3 regions of the Photobacterium kishitanii genome follow, and region 3 is predicted to be linked to each of the others. Evidence: riboswitches for the same ligand, from Rfam matches in the RefSeq annotation. Region 3 holds a riboswitch; each other region holds the start of a gene.
What was found. A riboswitch is a leader RNA that binds a small molecule or an ion and turns the genes downstream of it on or off. The one in region 3 is predicted to bind thiamine pyrophosphate.

Region 1 (2,278 bases), 300 kb from region 3:
CATATGCATCGGTACATGACCTGGCCCTTCAATCATCACCTGAACATCATATTGCCACGCAATTTTAGTCAGTTCGCCCAGCGTACGTAATTCACTAAACTGAGCTTCATCATTGGCATCAGCAATTGATCCCGGACGTAAACCATCACCGAGTGAAAGCGATATATCATATTGAGCACAAATTTCACAAATACTGTGAAAGTTTTCATACAAAAAGCTTTCTTGATGATGCGCCAGACACCACTTCGCCATAATTGAACCACCGCGAGAAACAATCCCTGTTACCCGTTTAGCCGTCATTGGCACATAACGTAATAAAACCCCTGCATGAATCGTAAAGTAATCGACACCTTGTTCTGCTTGCTCTAATAAAGTATCTCGAAAAATATCCCAAGTAAGATTCTCAGCGATACCATTCACTTTCTCCAATGCTTGATACATCGGCACAGTGCCAATCGGTACTGGGCTATTACGAATGATCCACTCACGTGTCTCATGAATATTACGTCCCGTTGATAAATCCATCACAGTATCGCCGCCCCAACGAGTCGACCATACTAATTTCTCAACTTCTTCTTCGATTGATGAACTCACCGCTGAATTACCAATATTGGCATTTACTTTGACAAGAAAATTACGCCCAATGATCATTGGTTCAACTTCAGGGTGATTGATATTAGCAGGAATAATTGCTCGACCAGCAGCCACTTCTTGGCGAACAAACTCAGGAGTTATTTGTGGTGGAAGATTCGCTCCCCAATCCATACCAGCATGCTGCTGATTTAAAACTTCATCATCATAGTGCGCTCGTCCCATATTTTCACGAATCGCAATATATTCCATTTCAGGAGTAATAATACCTTGGCGAGCATAGTGCAGCTGTGTAACACATACATTAGCTTGAGCTCGTCGAATAGGAGCGCGGTAACTAAAACGTAAATCATTAAGTGTCTTATCAGCTAAACGCTCATGGGCATAATCAGAACTTAATTCCGATAATAACTCAGTATCATTACGTTCAGCTATCCACGCTTGACGGACTGTCGGCAAACCACGATAGATATCTATCGATTGCTCAGGATCGGTATAAAAACCAGATGTGTCATAAACACGTATTGGTTGATTTGGTTTAAAGAGAGGAGTCTGTTTGGGGCCACTTACTAGGCTATCAGCTAAGGTTATTTCGCGCATTGGCACTAAAACATCAGCGCGACTACCAGCAACATACACTTTGTGGGAGTTAGGGTAAGGTTGAGCCGTTAATGACTCGATAAATTGTTTCGCTTCCAATCTCGCTTGCTTGCGATTCGACACAGCAATTTCCTTTCAATGTTGTAGGGAAAAATGCTTGGCGGATGGGCGTAAACAAGAGCTATGCAGCAATATTGTGCATAATCGAATACAGACAGTGATCCCTAGATAAGGATATGCAGTAAAGATAACCTCTTGTTCCCTTCGCAGGTATTAGCCTGATCAGGTTCAACGGATCCCGCAATGCGGTCTCAGCCATATGGCACTCCGACAAGTAAGTGATTAAGTATAAAGCCTCAGGCTATCACTACAAGTCTTTAGCCAAAAGAATCAATAGACAGTGACAGATAGCAAAAAGCCGTGCAATTACACGACTTTTTATTTCATGCTAATAACCATGATGATTATTGCGAGATAAGTACATCACACTTAAGATGCTTTGCTAGTGTTTCACTCACATCACCAAAAATATGGATACTAGACTTGTGATAACCAGTAATGACTAACTTAGCTTCAACCTTCTCAGCAAGCTCTTCTAAATGTTTAGCAATATCACCATTGGCAATATGTAAGCCAGCAACAGGATAAGAGGAAGCTGTCGCTAACTCTGATAATTGTGACATCCGCTGTTTAGCAATCGCGTCATGTTCTTCTTGTAATTCAATTTCGACATCAATAAAGCTAACATTACCAACACCAGGTTCAACATAGGCAACATGTAATTCTGCATTATTTTGCTCAGCAATAACCCCTGCCTTTACCATTAGTTTATGGGCATATTTATCTTCAGGGTTAACAGCAAGTAATATAGTTTGATATAGCGACATAGCTTATCTCCATGAGCCTACGCTCAGTAGTAAATTTCTTAGTTATGATTATGATGCTATAAATGTAGCTATACAACCAACTATGTGCCGACATTTTAATATACGCTTAAATCAATGATTGCAATTATCGAGAGTGTCAACTAACTCAACAACCGATTATTATGACGGCTTTTAATCATTACCTTTAACTGAAACGAGAT
Region 2 (2,278 bases), on a different contig from region 3:
ATGCTGTTAGATAACTTAGGCTTAATCGGTTGTAAAGAACGTAGTGATGAACTTAGTAAAATGAGCCGTTGGGTGTTGCCTGGAACTATGTTTATTGTGCTAAGTGGTGTGATGGCGTTGGTTGGTCTTCTACCTGGGATACCGGCGATTATCCCAAGTGTTCGTTAACCTTTAAATAAGAGTTATTGAGTGTTTAACCCTTTTTATTATTAAGTTTAATTACGTTGTGAGGTGACGTTTTATTAAATCGTCTTATTACCCAACTGCTTTTAACTCAGTTCAACCCCTAGATTTAAAGCATCAGCTAAGACAGTCTGGCATTTATATTAGCTAGGCTCGATTAATGTTTAGTTTTGATCGGAACACAAAAAGGCCTCGCAATCGCAAGGCCTTAGTTTCATCTATCGAACAATTGTAACAATCCACTTCACTGACTTAATCGCTTTTATCAGTGTTTTGCTGAACTGCACTGGTAAGTGTCTCTCTCAATCAATATCGTCACTATGAATATACGATCTCGTAACCCATACATATGCCTGCTGGATGCTAAGCCATGGAGTTATCCTGCGTTTATTGCATCCCAAATGGGCCACAAAGATATGACAATGGTATTGAAGGTTTATGGCACTTGGATGCCGAGTGGAAATGAATCAGAAATAGAAAAAATGGAGATGGCATTAAGATAATCGTACCCCATCTGTGCCCCATTTGAAAAAGTGACGGTCATAGAACCAAAAAAAACCACGCTCTATCCCAGCAACAAAACATTCAATAAATTAATGTGTTATTCATTAATATCTCTAAACAACACCTGTAACCTATTATTTTTCAATAAAATATAGTGACAACCCAATTATTGTGGATTAGGATAATTGCTATTAGTCGGGGGGCTTTAAGCTGAGATCACCATAATGGTGGGACCCGTTGAACCTGAACCAGTTAGCACTGGCGGAGGGAACTAACTATCAACGATACCACACCGTTAATAGATGCAAGCTTGAGTCACAACTGCACATTCTCATACCGCAGTTTACGCTTTCCTGCTTGATACTTGTTCCTGATGCTGCGCATGAGGAATTATGTATGTCACTTATCACATCGTCACACCACACTGTTACGCCTATTGTGTTAACTATCGCAGGATCGGATAGTGGCGGCGGTGCTGGCATTCAAGCAGATATTAAAGCCATTTCAGCAACAGGTAGTTATGCTTGCTCGGTGATCACCGCAATTACCGCTCAAAATACCCAATGTGTTAGCGGTATACTCGCTATTCCACTTGAGATGGTTGAACAACAGTTAGATGCTGTTTTTACGGATTTAAATGTTCAAGCTGTAAAAATTGGTATGCTCGCTGATAGTGAGATTATTCGGTTAGTTGCGGCTAAAATTCGTCATTATCAACCACAATTTTTAGTTATTGATCCAGTAATGGTTGCCACCAGCGGTGATGTATTATTACAACAACACGCTATAACTACGCTCAAAACTGAATTACTGCCATTAGCTGATATTATTACCCCTAACCTACCAGAAGCCGCTGCATTAACCGGTTTAGAAATCCCACAATCTATGGCTGATATGCAAGCAATGATTAGCGCATTGCGAGACATTAATCCTCATGCCGTGTTACTTAAAGGCGGACATTTAGAACAAAGTAGTGATAGCACTGATTTATTGATTTTAGCTAATAACGTTATCGAGCTAACAACCCCTCGTATTGACACCAACAATACTCATGGCACTGGTTGTACTCTGTCTGCGGCTATCGCCTCCTATTTAGCACAAGGCAATGATCTTACAACAGCAACTACCTTGGCTAAACGCTACATTACCGCAGCCATAACCGCCGCCGATGAACTCAATATTGGTCATGGTCACGGACCTGTTAATCACTTCTTTGCAGGTCATCATCATGTGCGTTGATCTGGAAATCACCATAATTAATGGCAGCTTACGTTATCACTCAAATGGCAGCGCTACCGAAAATATCCCTGTAATTAAGGATCTGAATTTAACGATTGCTGCTAACAAATGGACATGCCTAGTGGGTAAAAGTGGTTGTGGAAAAAGCAGCTTAATTAAATTCTTAGCGGGATTATTAAACGAGACAACTGAATGGCAAGGTCAACTGACTATTTCAGATAATCAGCCTTTAACAGGGCGAGTAGCTTATATGGCACAGCAAGATCTGTTATTGCCTTGGTTAACGGTGTTAGAAAATGTCTGTATTAGTAGTAAGTTCGGCCACCATGCTTCGAACTCAAATCTACAACAA
Region 3 (2,278 bases):
ATTGGGTCAGCGCTTGCTGCCACTCTCGAATCCATGCTTTACGCTTATGAGCAACTTCATCTGCACTAAATTCTAATGCTTTATCAGGTACAGTTAATTGTTTAAATGCTGCTGGCAATGGCTGCTTAGTCACCGGATACATCCAGTTATGAGTGGCAATTTGAGATTGAAAGTCATCACTGACGATGAACTGCATAAATTGATCAGCAAGTTTAGGATGAGGGCTATTTTTCATTTTAGCCGCCACTTCAACTTGCATGTAATGACCTTCTTTGAAGTTAGCCGCCTTATATTGGGTCTTGTGCTCTTCAATGATGTGATAGGCCGGCGAGGTGGTGTATGACAATACCATATCTGCTTCACCATCAAGGAACATGCTGTAAGCTTCTGACCAGCCTTTAGTAACGGTAACTGTGTGTTTGGCTAATTGTTGCCATGCAGCGGCAGCTTTATCACCATAAACTGATTTCATCCATAACATTAGCCCTTGACCTGGAGTTGAGGTGCGGGGATCTTGATAGATCACACTGATGTTTTGATCATTAACCAGTGCTTTTAAACTTGTTGGTGGGTTGGGTAATTTGGTGCTGTCATAAACAAACGCAAAATAGCCATAATCGTAGGGAATAAAGGTGTCGTCATGCCAGCCTTTAGGTAGCGTTAATTTACTAAGATCAACATGCTGCTTGGCTAATAGCCCTGTTTGCTTGGCTTCAGTCATGAGATTGTTATCTAACCCGAGCAGAATGTCGGCTTGGCTGCGGCTGCCTTCAAGGCGAACACGGTTAAGAATTGATACGCCATCTTCTAAAGAGACAAAGTTAACCTTACAGCCATTACATTGCGCTTCAAAGGCTTTTTTAATGATAGGCCCCGGTCCCCATTCAGACGAAAACGAACTGTAGGTATAAACATTAAGAGTATTATCGGCGGCGAAGGCGTTGCTGGAGAGTAACGACATTGAAATTAACGGTAAAAGTGTATAACTGATTTTCACTATGCGCTCCTGATGTTTACATCCTGCAAACAAAATAAAAAGAGAGAGCGGCACAGGGTTGAGAGGGGAAGCATCATGCTGTAATAGCAGATTTACATGAGCGAAATACCCATGCGTTTCTCAATTCCTACGCCAGCATTACCTGGTTCAGGTTCAATGGGTTCTGCTATACCAATCAAGGTCATAACAACAATCTCAGCCTAACGGCTCCCCAATGAGAACACGAGTATTGTACCTGTAATAGACGTTAAGTTATAGCTTCCTATTTAACAACCAGTTGTAATCAAATTTGATGTTCTTAGCAGTGATTTTTTTATGCACACGATAATGATTTATATGCTGCAATAAAGCCTGTTGATTACCAAAGTCGGCACTATACCAATCATAAATTGACGATAAAGTGGTTTGGGTTGAGTTGGTACGTACCCCTTTAGGACTATTAATAAACCTGCTCGCAGCAGCATCGAGTTGATGATTTAATTGCTGGCTGTCAAATACTTGTGGTAGTAAATCAGGGCAGCCTAAACTGGCACAATTAACCGCATAATGAATACGAGGATCGCGCCAGATCGGACGTAATATTCGGTGTTCTATATCATTAAGACTAAGCGTTTTATTGTTGATCGTCACTATAGGTTGATCCCATGGTCCAAAACTAAAAAAGCCACCAAGTTTAGTGATAGAAGTGATTGGATAATTATTAATGATCAATTGCACTGTCAGCGCATTATAAAGATTAACCCAATAACTAAATTGGACATTACGATTATATTGACGTGGGTCAAGATCGCTTAGTTGCTTGATATAATTACTTAATTGTTGTTTGTCTGCGGTGGTGACATCACCATAACGAAAGAGTGTTTGTTGAGGTTGTACGACGAGATATTTATCCAATAACTGTTGCCATTGGTGATGATTTATTTGACGTTGATCAGTGGCAAGCTGATCCTGCCAATAAGGTAAAAGATCTGCCTTTGGTGCTGCGAAAATATTCATTGACCATAAAATACATAGTAAGCTTAAAACAATGCGCATAAGTAACCAATTATAGAGATATGATAACTACCAAGACCGCTATAAGTCTTAGTTTATTACAGGGTTGATAGTAATTTTAGGAACAAACGCCTGATTATTACAGGCGTTTTATTGCGCAGGTTATTTAAGCAAGGAAAGTTGGAATATTCGCTTCGTATTCAGCAATTTTTGCTTGATGTTGTAGCGTTAAGCCAATGTTATCTAATCCGTTTAATAGACAGTGACGTCGAAACTCATCAATCTCAA

Region 1: linked by a shared signal. The riboswitch ahead of thiC (phosphomethylpyrimidine synthase ThiC) and the one ahead of thiB (thiamine ABC transporter substrate binding subunit) in region 3 are both predicted to bind thiamine pyrophosphate.
Region 2: linked by a shared signal. The riboswitch ahead of thiD (bifunctional hydroxymethylpyrimidine kinase/phosphomethylpyrimidine kinase) and the one ahead of thiB (thiamine ABC transporter substrate binding subunit) in region 3 are both predicted to bind thiamine pyrophosphate.

The regions. Positions count from the first base shown of each region.
Region 1 covers NZ_LN794352.1:3,290,650-3,292,927, forward strand. Annotated here, with positions in the region: gene thiC (phosphomethylpyrimidine synthase ThiC) at 1-1,314, opposite strand, end outside; TPP riboswitch at 1,434-1,531, opposite strand; gene PPBDW_RS15230 (universal stress protein) at 1,656-2,078, opposite strand.
Region 2 covers NZ_LN794353.1:397,340-399,617, forward strand. Annotated here, with positions in the region: gene PPBDW_RS17045 (DUF3360 domain-containing protein) at 1-168, shown strand, start outside; gene PPBDW_RS17050 (hypothetical protein) at 504-686, shown strand; TPP riboswitch at 874-974, shown strand; gene thiD (bifunctional hydroxymethylpyrimidine kinase/phosphomethylpyrimidine kinase) at 1,084-1,926, shown strand; gene PPBDW_RS17060 (ABC transporter ATP-binding protein) at 1,916-2,278, shown strand, end outside.
Region 3 covers NZ_LN794352.1:2,995,219-2,997,496, reverse strand. Annotated here, with positions in the region: gene thiB (thiamine ABC transporter substrate binding subunit) at 1-961, opposite strand, end outside; TPP riboswitch at 1,105-1,221, opposite strand; gene PPBDW_RS13830 (DUF547 domain-containing protein) at 1,250-2,032, opposite strand; gene leuD (3-isopropylmalate dehydratase small subunit) at 2,157-2,278, opposite strand, start outside.